3 regions of the Nitratireductor sp. PBL-C9 genome follow, and region 3 is predicted to be linked to each of the others. Evidence: predicted binding sites of a transcription regulator. Region 3 holds the regulator's gene; each other region holds the start of a gene.

Region 1 (5,574 bases), on a different contig from region 3:
ACGTCCCAGCGCGGAATGGGCGAGGGCGTCATCACGTGGCGGCCATTGACCATGCTCGGATAGGCTGCGCCTTGCATGATCCGGCCCTTGCGCACGATCTGCTCATAAAGCGTGAGCCAGAGTTTTCCGTAGTCGGCGTCCGCATGCATCTGCCGTGCAATGGACATGTTGGGCTCAACGCCGCGCAGCGGCTCCGGATTGGGAACCTGGAGGACGAGGATCTGATCCTCGCGCATGACCTCTTCCGGCACGCGGTGGCGGGACTGGACAATCGAGGCGGAGAGCGTGTCCCAGGTTTCTGCAGCGCCGGACACGCGGGAGATGAAGCGGCGGATCGACGCCGCGTTGACGCCATCATCCGCGCCCTGGTCGATGACCTTCACGGTCGAAGCCGGGTTGACGAGGGTGAGCGTGACCTGAAGGCCGCCCGTTCCCCAGCCGCGCGCCATGGGCACTTCGCGGCTCGCATAGGGCATCTGGCACCCCGGCACGGCGATGGCCTTTAGCATCTTGCGGCGCAGTTCGCGTTTGGCCGACGCGTCGAGAAAGCCGTAGCTGGTTGCGGCCCAGTCCTTTGTGAGAGAGGCAAGGCTCATTCTGCTGGCTCCATCTGGCGGGTTTCTGCCGGCGCAGCATCGGCTGCAGTTTTTTTCGCCCTGGCGTCTCGCATCGCGTCGAGCACCGACTGAAAGGTCACGTAGTGCGGCAGCTTGAAGTGGATGCAGAAGCCCGAGGCTTCCACGCTTTCGGTGTGGTAGAGGTAGAACTCTTCATGCACGGCCGAGCCTACCGGGGCTTCGGCCGAATTCAGATCGAGCGTTGCTGCGGCGATGACCTTGACCTCGTTCCAGCCGAAGGTCGCGGCGAAGCCGAGTTCGAGATAGCCGCCCTTTTCCTTGGACGTCACTTCGGCCTGGCTGACGCGCACGCGCCCGGCTGAGAACTCCGTGCCGCGCGGGTGGCGCACCACCACATTGGCTTCGCCGAGGCGCAGTTCGTTGACGGTCGGGTGGGCATTGCCATATCCGCGCATGGCGGCATAGCCGAGGGCGAGCACACCGCCGGTTTCTGCGCGGGCAAGGCTTTGCAGGCGATGGGCGCGTGACGCGGGAAAAAGAAGCGGCTCGCGCGTCAGGTCGGGAATGTCCTCCGGTGCGGTGTCCGGTTCTGTGGCCGGGGCGACCAGCCCCTGCTGACGCTGCCACTCGGCCAGAGAAGGCTGGCGTGCAGGCGCCGGGGCCTGTGCGCTGTCGACCGGCGGCGGCGTGAAGGGTTTTCCTTCCAGCACGTCTGTTGCCAGAACACGGTGCGAATAATCCAGCGTCGGCCCGAGTATCTGCCCGCCGGGAATGTCCTTGAAGGCGGCGGAAATGCGGCGCTGCGTGAGCACTTCATCCTGCTGCACGGGACGGGCGATGGCGAGGCGCGGCTGGGTGGTGCGCCAGGCGCGCAGAACCAGCACGGCTTCGGAAAGCTCACCGCCCGTCTGCGCCAGCGCGAGCGCCGCGAGTTCCTCATCATAAAGCGAGGCTTCGCCCATCACGCGGTCGACCAGATAGGGCATGGTTTTGCGGATCGTGTCGACGCGGGCCGCGTCGATGGGGCCAAGGTCCTGACGGAACAGCCGTTCGGCCTGTTCGATGGCCTTTTCGCCACCACGGGTTGCCACATAGGCCATTCTAGAGAACCTCCACCTTGGTCGAGCGCGGGATGCCGATGACGGAACTCGCATCGACGAAAAAGCAGTCAAAGCCTTCCGGATAGGCGCAGAGCATTGCGCGCATGGCCCAGAAGGCCGGTGGCGCGTCGAGTGAGATCTCTGTTGGCTCTTCAATGCCGGGGCCGCTGAGCCGCAGGCGCTGGCCTGCGTGCCGGGCGGCGGCGATCAGCGTCGCGCCATTATCGGGGTAAAGGGGACTGCCGCAGCGAAGCTGGACGATCTGGTCCGCGGCGTTTTCGAGCGACGACAGGAAGACATGGTCGGCCCGCGAAACATCACCTGTGACGAGCGCTCCGCTGGCGGAGACGGCCTCGCGCAGGTCCGGCGTATCGGCAAACACGGTGCATTCGAGGTCCACCAGCGTTTCGGCAATACCGGCAAGGCCGGCATCCGGCATGACGCGGGCATCCCCCGGGCGCGACAGCGCCCACATGAGCGCCTGGAATGTGGAATTGCAGCGCAGTTCAATGGCGTCGGGTGGTGCAACGGTCAGCATCAGAAGGTCTCCATTTCGACGCGCGTGGCTTCCACCTGACGCATGCGTTCTTCATCGACGGTTGCGAGATGCGCTTGTTCTTCGGCGAGCAGAGTGGCGGTGGCTGTTTCCTGCCCGAATGCGGCGATGCACAGGTCAATGACGGCCATCGCCATGGCGCGTTCGAGATCGCGGCCGGTCACCATGCCGTAACCGATGTTACCGGCTTCGTCGGCAATGTGGGCTTCGCTGACCAGCACTTCGCCCAGATGGAAATCCACATTCTGGACCGTGTCCCTCATCGGCACCATAACGAGGCCGGTGCGGTTGGCGATGACGGTGATTTCGCCCATCTCTTCAAGCAGGATTTCGGCATGCTGTTTGAGCCGGTCGGGGCGGGCGCGGGCGAGAATGTCGAGCGTCGCGGGGTGATCGCTGTCACCGGGTGGAAATGTATCAGTCATCGGAAGGTCTTTCGGTGGTCATGACGGTCGGCTGGTCTGCTTCGAAGGTGAACTGCACACGATCGCCAGCCCATACGGCCTCGGAGAAGCTGATGGGGCGTCCGTCGAGATCGGCGTCCACTTTCTGGACGACCAAAACGGATTGCCCCGGGCGCATCATCAGCATGGCGGCCTCCCGTTCGGAGGCGATGCGGGTCAGGACAGTGGTGCTCTGGCGCCGGTAGTCGGTGATGCCGTAGCTGCGATAGACATCGGTTATCGACCGGGTGTCGCGCCGGCGTTCCAGCAGATCCGGGAAGCGCGTGGCATCGTAATAGGCCCAGCCCGTGCTGATCGGCAGATCATTGGCGAACCCGCGCCAGGAGCGGGCGAAGACGGGAGCCTCCGCAGCGATCTTCAAGGCCGCAGCCACACGGGTGCTGGCAGGAATTTTCATTTCTGAAAGGGTTTCGCCCGAGGCGGTGAGGCCCTGGGACAGGAGATTCTCGCGAAAACGCGTTCGCTCGCCGATCACGTAGTTGAGCAAGGGCGCGCGTTCCACGAAAGTGCCGCGCCCGTGTTCAACACGCAGCTTGCCTTCTGTCACCAGTGCTGCCAATGCTTTGCGCAGAGAGTGACGGCGCGCGCCATAGAGTACGCAAAGCTCGGGTTCAGACGGCAGTTTCGTATCCGCTGCCAGCCTGCCCGAGATGATTTCTTCGCTGATCCTGTCCCGGGTTTCCTCCCAGGAGTATCCTTGATTTCGCATAGCACCAACTCATTCGAATGAGGCGGTTCTAGCGAAACCCAATGACACGTGCGTGACGGTCAGAAGGTTGTCAGGGAGCCTGGGTAGGGAGAGCGGAAAACGGCATTGAGATAGCTGAAGAAGGGGATACTGCTGGGTGGCAGCCCATGCATCTGCCTTCGCTTATTCTCAAAGCTGCGGTTCGGCCGCGACGAGACCTCTTGCCACAAGGTCAGCCCATTCGCCCGCATCCGTTTCCGAGGCGATGAGGTCGTTGCGGATCTCGATCTCGACGCAGGGAATGCCGCGCTTCTCGCCATGAACCGGCACCGCATAGTCGGTGGCGTCGCTGACTGCATAGGGCTGGTTGCTGCCTACGCACAGATCCGTGTTCTTGCGAAACCAGTCAAGCATCGCCGGTGACAGTGTTTTGTCCCGATTGAACAGAATGCCGATTTCCCAAGGGCGGCTCTTCCCCAGAAACACCGGTGTGAAGGAGTGGATCGTGACCAGCCGGGTCTTGCGGCCTGCTTTCGTGCGTTCGTCCAGCGCCGCCGAGACGGCGTTGTGGAAGGGCCAGAAAATCTCGTCGGCGCGCATGTTGCGTGCGCTCACGGAGAGGTTCCTGTTGGCCGGCACTTCGGTGCCCTCGCTGATTTCCGGCGCGAAGGTGGCGACATCGGGCTGGCGATTGCAGTCGCAGACAAGCCGAGAATAGCGCTGCGTGTAAAGCGGCGCGTTCAGAAGCTCAGACAGTTTTTTTGCCACCGAAAGCGCACCGATATCCCAGGCGATGTGGCGCTTGAGATCCGTCTCTGAAAGCCCCATCGTGCCGAGACTCTGCGGAATGCGCCGCCCCGCATGTTCACAGATGATGAAGTAATCCGACCCGGCGGATTCGTTGAATGTCTCCAGAGGGTGCGGCTCGTGCGCCGCAAGGACCCGAAGAGGGGCGGTTTCATTCAAATCGGACACGCAGATGCCTCCCGCAAATTTTGTATGAAATCGTACAAATCCATTTGTTTTATTGCAAGATGTATCTTTTTGTTGACGCTGGTCCTGCCGCCGCCATATCGTTGGGTCAACAACAGGGGAGCGAGTTTGTCGTGAGTGACACGCCGGTTATCGAGGCTTCGGGCCTTGCGAAACGGTTTGGCGGGCTCTTGGCCGTCGATGGATACGATTTGCAACTCGACAGGGGGGATCTTGTCGGGCTGATCGGGCCGAATGGCGCAGGCAAGACGACGGCTTTCAATCTTCTGACGGGCGTGCTCAGGCCGTCATCCGGCAGGATTTCCGTGAACGGTGCAGACATGACCGGACAGCCGCCACACATGATGGCGCGCGCCGGGCTCGCGCGAACGTTTCAGAATATCCGCCTGTTCGAGGATCTGAGCGTGCTCGAGAATGTCATGTGCGGCGGGCATATGCGCCACTCGGCGAGCACACTCGCGACGATGCTTCAATTGCCGTCCTTCTGGCGTTCGGAAGAGACGCTGCGCCAGATGAGCCGTGACATCGTCGACCGGATTGGCCTCAGCGCCTTTGCGCAGCGGCGCGCGGGCGATCTTTCCTATGGCGATCAGCGGCGGGTGGAAATCGGACGGGCGCTCGCGGGCGAGCCTGCGGCGCTGCTTCTTGACGAGCCGGCCGCCGGTCTCAACCCGTCCGAGACGAGCGATCTCGTTTCCTTCATCCGCCAGGTCAATGCGGAGTTCGGGATCGCCGTTCTGGTGGTCGAGCACGACATGCATCTGGTGATGGGGCTTTGCGACCGCATTCAGGTTCTCAACCGCGGCAAGCTCATCGCAGAGGGGTCCCCGCAGGAGGTGCAGAAGGATCCGGCGGTCATCGAGGCGTATCTCGGCACCGGACGCAAGGAGAAGGCCCATGCTTGAGGTGCGCGATCTCAATGTCTATCGCGGCGCGACACATGTGCTCAAAGGCGTGTCGTTCGATGTGCGGCAGGGGCAGCTTGCGGCGCTGATCGGAGCGAATGGCGCAGGCAAATCGACCACGCTTCTGACACTCTCGGGGCTTCTTCGCCCGCGCTCCGGCAGCGCTACCCTCAGGACCGACGGCGCGGAGCTGGATCTGACCCGGCTCTCATCGGAAAAGATCGTTCGCGCGGGGCTGATCCATTGCCCGGAGGGGCGGCAGATCTTTCAGTCGCTGAGCGTTGCGGAAA
Region 2 (5,574 bases), on a different contig from region 3:
GCAAAGCGCCCGACCTCTCATCACCGATCATTATATTTAACCGACTACCGTTCAGAGCGTTATGCGGTAGAGCGCGAAACCTTCCTTGCCCTCGCCCGCCGGCTCGATGGAAACGCCCTCGACGCTCGAAGCGAACACCGCGCCCTTCGGCCCGGTCTCGAACAGCACCGAGGTGTTTTCCAGCGGCTTGAAGTTCCAGTTGGCGTCGGCGGACGGGTTGATCGTGCCCTGTTCCACGATATAGCGCACAATCACGTCGCGGTTCGTGTCGGGCGCTTCGAAGATCACCTTGTCCGGGCCGATGCCGGGGAAATTGCCCCCGCCCCCGCCACGGTAATTGTTGGTCGCGACGACGAACTTCTGCGCCGGATCGATGGCCGCGCCCTTGAACTGCAGATCGACGATGCGGTTCGAATCCGCGTTCAGAAGCTCGCCCTTGGGCGAATATTTTGCAGGCTGCGAAAGATCGATCCGGTAGGTCACCCCGTCGATCACATCGAAATTGTAGGACGGGAAGGTCGGATCGAGCAGTGGCTGGTCGGCCTTGCCCGGCTCCACCTGATTGAAGATGCCGGCCGACATTTCCAGCCATTCCTTCACATCCGCCCCGGTCACCAGAACCGCCTGCACCGTGTTGGGGTAGAGATAGAGGTCGGCGACATTCTTGATCGCCACATCGCCTGCCGGCACGTCCGTATAATAGTCGGGTCCGCCGCGTCCGCCGGCCTTGAAGGGGGCTGCCGCCGAAAGCACCGGCACATCCCTGTGCGCGCCATCCTTCAGCATGTCGGTGATGTACCAGGTTTGCGCCTGGCTCACGACCTGTACGGACGGATCGTCCGCCACCAGCGCGAAATAGGAGTGCAGCGGCGCGGAGGTCTTGCCCACGGCGGTGCGCACATATTTCAGCGTCGCCTCGTGGTCCTCGCGCACCGCGTCTTCCACCTTGGCCACGCTTTCCACCAGCGGTTCGGCCTTGCGCTCCACGCGCTTGAAGATCGGCCGTGCCTCCGAGGTGGAGTTCACCACCATCCAGCGATTGCCGTCGCGTTCAAGCATCAGGTCGATCAGCCCCAGATGCGAGCCCCAGAAGCCGCCCATCACCGCCGGCTTTCCGGCAATCGTGCCCTTCGCATTGTCGACGCCTTCCAGCCCCTCGAATTTCGGGCCGGGGAAATCCAGATGGCTGTGCCCCGTCACGATGGCGTCAACGCCGTCAACACCGGCCAGAAGCAGCGAGGCGTTTTCGAGGTTCTCCTCATACTTCGCCGGGCCGATGCCGGAATGCGACAGCGCCACCACGATGTCGGCGCCCTCTTCGCGCATCTGCGGCACCCAGGCCTCTGCGGCCTTCACGATGTCGCGCGTCATGGCCTTGCCGGCCAGATGCTTCGAATCCCAGTTCATGATCTGCGGCGGCACGAACCCGATCAGGCCCACCCGGATCGGATGCTCTTCGCCATTGCCGTCCTTCACCTTGCGATCAAGGATCACATAAGGTTTCAGGAAAAGCGCGTCATCGCGCGCGTTGGCAGCGAGCTCGCCCTTGGTCACATTGGCGCAGACGAAGGGGAAGTTCGCGCCATCGAGCACCTTGAACATGAAGTCGAGCCCGTAATTGAACTCGTGATTGCCGAGCGTCGAGCAATCATAGCCCAGCGTGTTCATGCCCTTGATCACCGGATGAACATCACCCTCGCGCATGCCGCGCTCATAGGCGATGTAGTCGCCCATCGGGTTGCCCTGCAGGAAGTCGCCATTGTCCACCAGGATCGAATTCGTCGCCTCCGCGCGAATGCCATCGATAATCGCGGCCGTGCGCGCCAGACCCATCGTGTCGTTGGGCTTGTCGGCATAATAGTCATAGGGAAAGACATGCACATGGAGATCGGTCGTTTCCATGATGCGCAGATGCGCCTGATTGCCGGAAGCGCGTGCGGAAAACGGATGCATGAGAACCAGCGAACCGGCAGCAGCCGATCCGGCGAGGAAGGAGCGACGGGAAAGCAGGGCGTGCGGTCGGGTCATGGTCATCTCTCTTTCAATCTTTGAAACGGAAACAGCGATCAGTCATGATTGCGCTCTCGTGGCGAGACTTCCAGCAAAAACTCGTGACGCCCGGATGACAGGGCCATGGCACAAACGGCGCTTCACATGTCGCAGCGAGAAAAGCGCCTCAGCCGCCCGCCCCGCAGTCTTGATAAGCGCTGCACGAACAAAGCAGAGGGAGAGAAAAGAGATGAACACTTCTTCCGGCGACCGGGATTACGCGTCACCGCCCTGCTTCATGCATGAGCTGGCAAGCGGCGCACAGGCGGCCGATGCAGACCACTGGCCGGATGTCCGGCGCTGGCGCAAGGCGGCCCGCGAGCGCCTCATCGCCGAGCGGCTTGCCGTGCCGGCGAAAACCCGAAGCGAACTTGCAGAAGACATTGCCAATCAGCTCGACCGTCTCATCGGCGATCCCACCGGCCGAGTGATCGGCCTCTACTGGCCGTTCCGGGGGGAGCCGGATCTACGCCCGTGGCTTGCCCGATGCGCAGCGCGGGGAGCAGAGACCGCGCTCCCCGTCGTCATCGAAAAGGGCGCACCGCTCGTCTTCCGGCCCTACCGGCCCGGCGACACACTTGAACGCGGCGTGTGGAACATTCCCGTTCCCGCAACGCAGGCGGAAATCGCGCCTAATATCGTGGTTTCACCGCTGGTCGGCTTCGACGCCGCGCGCTACCGACTGGGCTATGGCGGCGGTTTCTACGACCGCACCCTCGCCGCACTGGCGAAGAAACCGCTGGTCGTGGGCATCGGCTATGCCTTCTCGCAATTGCCGACCATCTACCCGCAGCCCCATGACATTGCGATGGATCACATAGTGACTGCCGGCTGACTGCGGGCGAGAAGATTTTGCCGTCAGGCGTCCCCGCCTGCCCCCGGATCAGGACATTTCAGGCTTCAGCCCCAGCGCGGTGCGGTCCACCACTTCGCGAAGCGCAAAGGCCGAGTTGATCTTGATGACATGCGGCATGCCCGTCAGCCATTCCTTGTGAACGCGCTCATAATCCTGCAGATCCCGCGCAGCGACCCGCAGAATGTAGTCATATTCGCCCGCCATCAGATGGCATGAAACCACATTCGGGCAGCGCTGCACCGCCGCCTCAAACTCGCTCAACGTGCGTTCGAACTGGCCCGACAAGGAGATATGGACTATCACCGTTACACCATGTCCAAGGGCTGCATTCGAAAGCCGGGCATGGTATCCCTTGACCACGCCGCTCTTCTCCAGATTGTCGAGACGGCGCGAGCAGGCCGATTGCGACAGTCCGACCTTCTCGGCAAGCGCGGAATTGGAGATCCGCCCGTCCTGCTGCAACGCATCCAGAATGGCGATATCAATCCTATCCAGGGCCATTTTTCGAATTTCCTTCTGCGAACGCGATATTTCGCGCAAGGAATAGCGAAAATCGCCAGATACTGCAAACGAGTTCGCAAAGACGTTCGGTCTTTTTTGTGGTCTCATCGATTGAGCCAGAAGATTCGCACACATGTTGGAGGAGACAAGGATGCGTGTCGGCTGTCCGAAAGAAATAAAGAATCACGAATATCGCGTCGGCCTTACGCCGGGGTCCGTACGCGAATATGTGGCGCATGGGCACGATGTGCTCGTGGAAACCGGCGCAGGCGCAGGCATCGGCGCCGATGACAACGCCTACCGCGCCGCTGGCGCAACCATCGCCAAAACCGCTGAAGACGTCTTCGCCAAATCCGACATGATCGTGAAGGTCAAGGAACCGCAGCCCTCGGAATGGGTCCAGCTGCGCGAAGACCAGATCCTCTACACCTATCTCCACCTTGCGCCCGATCCGGAGCAGACACGCGGCCTGATCGCATCCGGCGTCACCGCCATCGCCTATGAAACCGTGACCGACGCGCGCGGCGGCCTGCCCCTGCTCGCCCCCATGTCCGAGGTTGCCGGGCGTCTCGCCATTCAGGCCGGCGCAACCGCGCTTCAGAAGGCCAATGGCGGCTGCGGCGTGCTGCTTGGCGGCGTGCCCGGCGTGCTGCCCGGAAAGGTCGCCATCATCGGCGGCGGCGTGGTCGGCCTCAACGCCGCCAAGATGGCCGTCGGCCTCGGCGCGGATGTCACCATCATCGACCGCTCGCTCCCGCGTCTGCGCGAGCTGGACGACATCTTCAATGGCCGCGTCCATACGCGCTACTCCACCGTCGAGGCGCTCGAGGAAGAATGCTTCTCATCCGACGTTGTGGTCGGCGCAGTGCTCATCCCCGGCGCAGCCGCGCCCAAGCTCGTCAGCCGTGAAATGTTGTCGGGCATGAAACAGGGCGCCGTGCTTGTCGATGTTGCCATCGATCAGGGCGGCTGTTTCGAGACCTCGCACGCCACCACCCATTCCGACCCCACCTATGAGGTGGACGGCATCATTCATTACTGCGTTGCGAACATGCCGGGCGCGGTTCCCGTCACCTCCGCCCATGCACTGAACAATGCCACGCTGCATTACGGGCTCCAGCTCGCCGACAAGGGCCTCAAGGCGCTCGTCGACGATCAGAACCTGCGCAACGGTCTCAACGTCCACAAGGGGCGGATCACCAATCAGGCTGTCGCCGACGCACTGGGCTACGAGATGGCCGAAGCCCGCTCCGTGCTCGCGGCCTGAGCCCGGCAAGACTTTCCTCCTAAACTTGCCCGCCGGAAACGGCGGGCTTTTTTTCGTCTGATCCCCAGAACCACACTTCAGGCGCGTTCAATGCGCGCCTGATAACAATTGTACTTTGCCGAGCGCACATGCAGATAAGCGATGTCATCGCGCTGCAAAAGTTCATGCGCCCGGGTGCAGATATGCTGCTGCGGAACAACGTCACCCGTCCCGTAGACGATGCGGTCATCATCTCCGTAGCCGCGCAGAAGCCATTGCGTTCCAGCCCGCAGAAGGTCGGGCATCACATCGCTCTCCTGCGCCCGCTCACAGTCCTCCGCACACAGAAAGACCGGCCCCGTTTCAGCGTAAGGCTGCAGATCGGGAAACGGCCTGTAGGCCAGAATGAGATAGGGTTTTCCTTCGGGAACGGTGCGCAGGCAATGGCGGCAGGGAACCCCGCTGCCCGTGGAAATCCGCCGTTCCGGCCTCCGCCCATAGGCATCGGGCACACCATTGCGATACGCCCGCGCAACATCGCTGTCCATGGCGACAAATCTGATCAAGCCCATCATTGCTCTCCTTCAAAGGTGTTGGAGAGCAATGTGCCGGGCGAGACCGGGGCTTCCCACCCGATTCCCGCCCAATGCGCCTGTCAGCGCAGGAAATCGTCGATGCGCCGCAGGGTCACACGCCGGTTGCGCCAGTTCTCCTGGCGTGTCGGCACCAGCAGGAACTCCTCGCCATAGCCCACCGTTTCCAGCATGCGCGAGGGCACGCGGAACTCACGCACCAGAACCCGCCTCAGCGAATTGGCCCGGCGCTCCGAAAGCTGCTGATTGTAGGCGAACGACCCGACCGCATCCGTGTGGCCTTCAAGCAGCACAACCGTTCCCGGCCTGCGACGACGCAGGCGATGCAG
Region 3 (5,574 bases):
ATGTGGGCGAACGAGGCCGAACGCGCGTTTGTCGAGCGCACCTCGGGCGCTATCATGGTGTTGTTGCTGTTCCTCGCCGTGATGAACATTACCGCCATTATTCTGCGGCGGCGCGTCGAGCGTCGCTGGTAACGGAGTGGAAGGACATGAACATGCTCACTGATGCTGCTGTTGAAGAAGCACTGGATGCGAGCCAGAACTCGGACACCCTCAAGATGCGCGGTGAAGACGTCTGCGTCTTCTACGGCGAGAAACAGGCGCTGTTCGGCGTCAATCTCGACGTGCGCGAAAACCAGGTGACCGCGCTGATCGGCCCCTCGGGCTGTGGCAAATCCACGTTCCTGCGCTGCCTGAACCGCATGAACGACACGATCGACATTGCCCGGATCACCGGCAAGATCACGCTCGATGGCGAGGATATCTACGATCCCCGCATCGATGTGGTGGAGCTGCGCGCCCGGGTCGGCATGGTCTTCCAGAAGCCCAATCCGTTCCCCAAGTCGATCTACGAGAACATCGCCTACGGTCCGCGCATTCACGGTCTGGCGACGAAGAAGTCGGAGTTCGACGAGGTCGTGGAAGCGAGTCTCCAGAAGGCTGGCCTCTTCAATGAGGTGAAGGACCGCCTGCATGAGCCCGGCACCGGTCTTTCCGGTGGTCAGCAGCAGCGCTTATGCATCGCGCGCGCCATTGCCGTGTCGCCGGAAGTGATCCTGATGGACGAGCCCTGCTCGGCGCTCGATCCCATCGCCACCGCCAAGGTGGAAGAGCTGATTGACGAGCTGCGCGAGAACTACACGATCGTGATCGTCACGCACTCCATGCAGCAGGCGGCCCGCGTCTCGCAGCGCACGGCCATGTTCCATCTCGGCAATCTGGTCGAGGAAGGCCCGACGGACAAGATGTTCACCAATCCGGATGACAAGCGCACCCAGGATTACATCACCGGACGCTTCGGCTGACGGCGCGGCAAACGCACAGATAAGGAACCAGACCATGGGCGAGCACACAGTCAGCTCCTTCGATGAGGAACTCGGTGAAATCGACCGCCTCATCCGCGACATGGGCGATCTCTCCGGCGAGATGACGCGCGCTTCCACCAGGGCGCTACTGCACTCCGATACGGCGCTTGCACAGCGCATCATCTCCGATGACACGATCATGGACGCCAAGCAGCGTGACCTTGATGAGCGCGCCATCACGCTCATCGCAAAGCGCCAGCCGATGGCGCAGGATCTGCGCAGCGTCGTGGGCGCCATCCGCATGGCGGCTGATCTCGAGCGCATCGGCGATCTGGCCAAGAACATCGCCAAGCGCGTCGGCGCCGTGGGCGAAAGCGCCACGCCGCGCACGCTTGCGCATTCCATCGACGCGATGGCCGGCCTCGTGCTGAAACAGGTCAATTCGGTGGTCGAGCACTATGTGGCGCGCAATGCCGAGGCGTTAATCCGGCTGCGCGACGAGGATGAGGAAATCGACATTCAGTACACGTCGGTTTTCCGCGAACTCCTCACCTACATGATGGAAGACCCGCGCAACATCACGGCCTGCACGCACCTCCTGTTCTGTGCGAAAAATCTTGAGCGTATCGGCGACCATGTGACCAATATCGCCGAAAATGCCTATTATGTGGTGACGGGGTCCCAGCTTCCGGTCCAGCGGCCGAAGCTTGACGAAACACAGATGACGGTCGAATCCGATGTCTAACCGGCCGTAGACTGCCCGAGGAGAATGCCTGCCATGATTGCCCCCAAGGTCATGGTCGTTGAAGACGACGAACCGCTTTGCGTCTTGCTCAAGTACAATCTGGAAGCCGAAGGCTATCAGGTCGAGATGATCTCTCGCGGCGATGAAGCCGAAGTGCGCCTGCAGGAAAACGTACCCGATCTGCTCGTTCTGGACTGGATGGTTCCGGCCGTTTCCGGCATCGAGCTGTGCCGCCGGCTGCGCATGCGCCCCGAAACGGAGCGCCTGCCGATCATCATGCTCACCGCCCGTGGCGAGGAAAGCGACCGCGTGCGCGGCCTTTCAACCGGCGCGGACGACTATCTGGTGAAGCCTTTCTCGACGCCGGAATTCGTGGCGCGTGTTCGCGCGCTTCTGCGGCGCGCGAAGCCGGAAGTGCTCTCGACGGTTCTTTCGGTCGGGGACATCGTGCTCGACCGTGAATCGCACCGTGTCTATCGCCGCAAGAACGAGATCCGTCTTGGGCCGACAGAGTTCCGCCTCCTGGAATTCATGATGCAGCATCCCGGCCGCGTCTTCTCGCGAAGCCAGCTGCTCGACAATGTCTGGGGCGAGACGATCTATATCGATGAGCGCACCGTGGACGTGCATGTGGGGCGTTTGCGCAAGGCCGTGAACCACGGGCGTCTGCCCGATGTGATCCGCACCATTCGCGGCGCGGGCTATGCTATCCGCGAAGCCTGACAGACGCGATACAGCCATTAAAAAAGCCCCGGTTCGACCGGGGCTTTTTCGTTGAAGCTCTTCGCCCGTTATTTCGTGGCCCGTTATTTCGTGGCGGCGTGTCCGGGGCGGGCATGCTCGTTCTGCGCCACGGCAAAGCTCGTCACCGGCTCGATGGAAGCTGTCAGCTCGCCATTGCTGGTGATGTCCCACTCCAGGATCGCATCGTCATAGACAAGTGCGGGATCCACATAGACGCAGGTGGCGAGAACCTGCGGCGCTTCGGTTTCCAGCTCGCGCATTGCAACCGGCTTCTCCGCCTCGCACTCCTCAAACGTCTCGTAGACCGGGGTGGGGGCGGGCAGTTCCTGGCATTCGCGCGTGTCGCCGGCCCCCACATTGCCTGAGCAGCCGACAATCAAAAGAAGTGCAGCGATGTGTTCCATGGCTTTCTCCTTTCATTGTCTTCACGAAACGGAAGCCATGGATGGTCCGGTTCGCTTATGCCGCATTCGTTTATGTGTGCGTCGCCGTTTAGCGACCGCGTTTCAGAAGGCCCATGATCAGCGAGATAGCGAGCAGGGCGAGGAAGATGTAGAAGAGGATCTGCGCAATGCCTGCCGAAGCGCCGGCAATTCCGCCGAAACCGAGTGCGCCGGCGATGATCGCGACGACAAGGAATATCAGGGCCCAGTATAGCATTCTGTCTCTCCGTTTAGTTATGCCGGTTAAACGTCTGGCATTCGGATTTGGTTCCGCCGGAGAGATTTTGGGCAAAAGAAAAGCCGCCCGGAGGCGGCTTTTTTGAGAAACGCGTGAAGAAGCGGGGGCCTGTCAGGCCGCCGCGTGCGCCTGCTGATCGAAGAAGAGCGCCTGGCTGATGAGCGCCTTGACCATTTCCGGGCTGAACGGCTTGGTCACAAGGAAAGTCGGTTCCGGGCGCTCGCCCGTCAGAAGCCGCTCGGGGAAGGCGGTGATGAAGATGACCGGCACGGTGGCCGTGTCGAGGATCTCGTTCACCGCATCAAGGCCTGAACTGCCATCGGCAAGCTGAATGTCGGCCAGCACCATTTTCGGCTGCGTCTTGGCAAACATTTCGACCGCCTGCTTGTGGGTGCGGGCCGTGCCGACCACGCGATGCCCGAGGCTTTCGACCATTTCCTCGATGTCCATGGCGATCAGGGGTTCGTCCTCGATGATGAGGATGTCTGTCGCCACCTGACGGGAAATCTCCTCGCTGGCTTCGCGCAGCATCGTGTTGATGCCTTTCATATCCGTCTCGAGAATTTCCGCAGCCTCTTCCGGCCGGAAATTCTCTACGGCCACCAGCAGGAAGGCCTGACGCGGACGGGGCGCGAGCGAAGAAAGGTTGCTCATGGCCCGCTTTTCCCATGCCGAGCTCGGCGTGCCTTCGGGGACCGGAACGTCCAGCGTTTCAAACAGCGATGTGAAGAGCCTGAAGAGGGCGATCTTGTCGGTCGATGCCTCGGGAAAGATGCTCGTATCGGCGATCAACGCTTCAAGCGTCGCAGCCACCAGTGCGTCACCGCTGGACTGGGAGCCGGAAACGGCCCGGGAAAAGCGCCGCAGGTAAGGAAGGTGCGGAGCGATACGCGCTGACAGGGTCATGGATTTCAAGTCTCCCTCAAGACATGGCAATGAGAATTAGTGCATTTGTGACGGGTGAAACGCCCCATATGCGAAAATGTTCCCGTCGGAGGGAACGAATTCCGCTCAATGGCGTTTGAAAGCAGACGAGACAGTTGTGGCCCGGGCGATGCGGACGGTTTCGGGTCATTGGGAGACCAGATTTGATGGAAAAAGACAGGGCATGAATTACGGCAAACCAAACACCCGAGGAAGCTTGACCCGGCGCGGCAAGGATGAAGACCCGCTCGGCGCAAACTCAGAGATCGGACGCAAGCTCAGGCAATATTACGACGACCTGGTAACGGAAGATATTCCGGATCGGTTCAGCGACCTTCTCAACCAGCTTGAGCAGAAAAGCGGCGCTGAAACGGCCGGAAACAAGGACTGATATATATGAGTGTTTATCCGGGCTTTCGTGACGATCTACTGGCCGCTGTGCCAAGCCTGCGCGCCTTCGCCGTTTCGCTTTCAAAAAGTGCGGACCGGGCGGACGATCTCGTGCAGGAATCGCTGGTCAAGGCGTGGGACAAACAGAACAGCTATCAGCCGGGCACCAATCTGAAAGCTTGGCTCTTCACCATCCTTCGCAACGAGTTCTACTCGCAGATGCGCAAGCGCAAGCGCGAGGTCGAAGACGCGGACGGTGCGATCACCGGACGTCTGTCGGTGCACCCGGCGCAGGAGGGTTCGGTCGATCTGAAGGACTTCCGGCGCGCTCTCGAGCAATTGCCCGAAGACCAGCGTGAAGCGATCATCCTGATCGGCGCGTCCGGCTTTTCCTATGAGGAAGCGGCGGAGATCTGCGATTGCGCGGTCGGCACGATCAAGAGCCGCGTGAGCCGCGCCAGAACGCGCCTGCAGGAAATCCTCGAGATTTCAGGTGAGGGCGATTTCGGGCCAGATGCCATCTCGACCCAGATCACCAATACGGCCTTCATCGCCTAGGTCCTGAGCCAGGATTGCCGTGCGTCCCTTGGGGCGCACATAGGGCAATCTGGTCTGACCGCTCTCAGTCCTTCCCGGCGCTTGAGCCGACAATCGCCTGGGACAGCGCGTCTATAAGGTCGCTGTCCCTGTAAGGCTTTTCAACGATCCTGATACCACCGAACGCCTCGAACACCTGGTGGCTTGAGGCGTAGCCGGTGGCGAAGATGAAGGGGATGCGCCGCGCCTGAAGCAGGCGGGCGAACTCGTCTGTCCAGTTGTCGGACAGCTTGATGTCGAGGATCGCTGTCGAAATTCCCCGGCTTTCCAGAACGTCGGGTCCCAGGTCATCGAAGGTGCCGACAGTGAACACGTCCGTTGCGCCGTGCTCCTTGCACAGTTCTTCGAGGCTCATTGCGATCATGGCTTCGTCTTCGACGAGCAGGACGCGGGCGCCCTCCAGAGGTTTCTTCAAGCAGACATCCTTCCGACGCCAGAGAATTCGTTACTCTTTGCCATCTCATTACCCGTGTAGATTGTCATTAAAAAAAGACGTGTCTGTACGATTTGCGGGAACCGCTCGCACTGGAT

What was found. The regulator PhoB, encoded in region 3, activates phosphate uptake and scavenging genes when phosphate is short. The targets are predictions, from matches to a motif close to TGTCATNNANCTGTCAT.
Region 1: phnF (phosphonate metabolism transcriptional regulator PhnF) is a predicted target of PhoB. The motif match lies at 3,449-3,465, and genes of this name have one in related genera.
Region 2: ACRTG1_RS13125 (bifunctional 2',3'-cyclic-nucleotide 2'-phosphodiesterase/3'-nucleotidase) is a predicted target of PhoB. The motif match lies at 2,112-2,128, and genes of this name have one in related genera.

The regions. Positions count from the first base shown of each region.
Region 1 is NZ_JBPAXW010000001.1:464,187-469,760, reverse strand. It holds gene ACRTG1_RS02215 (alpha-D-ribose 1-methylphosphonate 5-phosphate C-P-lyase PhnJ) at 1-596, opposite strand, end outside; gene ACRTG1_RS02210 (carbon-phosphorus lyase complex subunit PhnI) at 593-1,678, opposite strand; gene phnH (phosphonate C-P lyase system protein PhnH) at 1,680-2,216, opposite strand; gene phnG (phosphonate C-P lyase system protein PhnG) at 2,216-2,659, opposite strand; gene phnF (phosphonate metabolism transcriptional regulator PhnF) at 2,652-3,407, opposite strand; gene ACRTG1_RS02190 (N-formylglutamate amidohydrolase) at 3,576-4,361, opposite strand; gene ACRTG1_RS02185 (ABC transporter ATP-binding protein) at 4,493-5,284, shown strand; gene ACRTG1_RS02180 (ABC transporter ATP-binding protein) at 5,277-5,574, shown strand, end outside.
Region 2 is NZ_JBPAXW010000005.1:303,886-309,459, forward strand. It holds gene ACRTG1_RS13125 (bifunctional 2',3'-cyclic-nucleotide 2'-phosphodiesterase/3'-nucleotidase) at 52-2,028, opposite strand; gene ACRTG1_RS13130 (5-formyltetrahydrofolate cyclo-ligase) at 2,240-2,884, shown strand; gene ACRTG1_RS13135 (Lrp/AsnC family transcriptional regulator) at 2,933-3,406, opposite strand; gene ald (alanine dehydrogenase) at 3,558-4,673, shown strand; gene ACRTG1_RS13145 (DUF1203 domain-containing protein) at 4,751-5,224, opposite strand; gene ACRTG1_RS13150 (OmpA family protein) at 5,308-5,574, opposite strand, start outside.
Region 3 is NZ_JBPAXW010000010.1:64,296-69,869, reverse strand. It holds gene pstA (phosphate ABC transporter permease PstA) at 1-132, shown strand, start outside; gene pstB (phosphate ABC transporter ATP-binding protein PstB) at 147-962, shown strand; gene phoU (phosphate signaling complex protein PhoU) at 997-1,707, shown strand; gene phoB (phosphate regulon transcriptional regulator PhoB) at 1,744-2,430, shown strand; gene ACRTG1_RS20020 (hypothetical protein) at 2,514-2,855, opposite strand; gene ACRTG1_RS20015 (DUF1328 domain-containing protein) at 2,944-3,111, opposite strand; gene ACRTG1_RS20010 (response regulator) at 3,244-4,038, opposite strand; gene ACRTG1_RS20005 (NepR family anti-sigma factor) at 4,241-4,447, shown strand; gene ACRTG1_RS20000 (sigma-70 family RNA polymerase sigma factor) at 4,453-5,004, shown strand; gene ACRTG1_RS19995 (response regulator) at 5,069-5,458, opposite strand.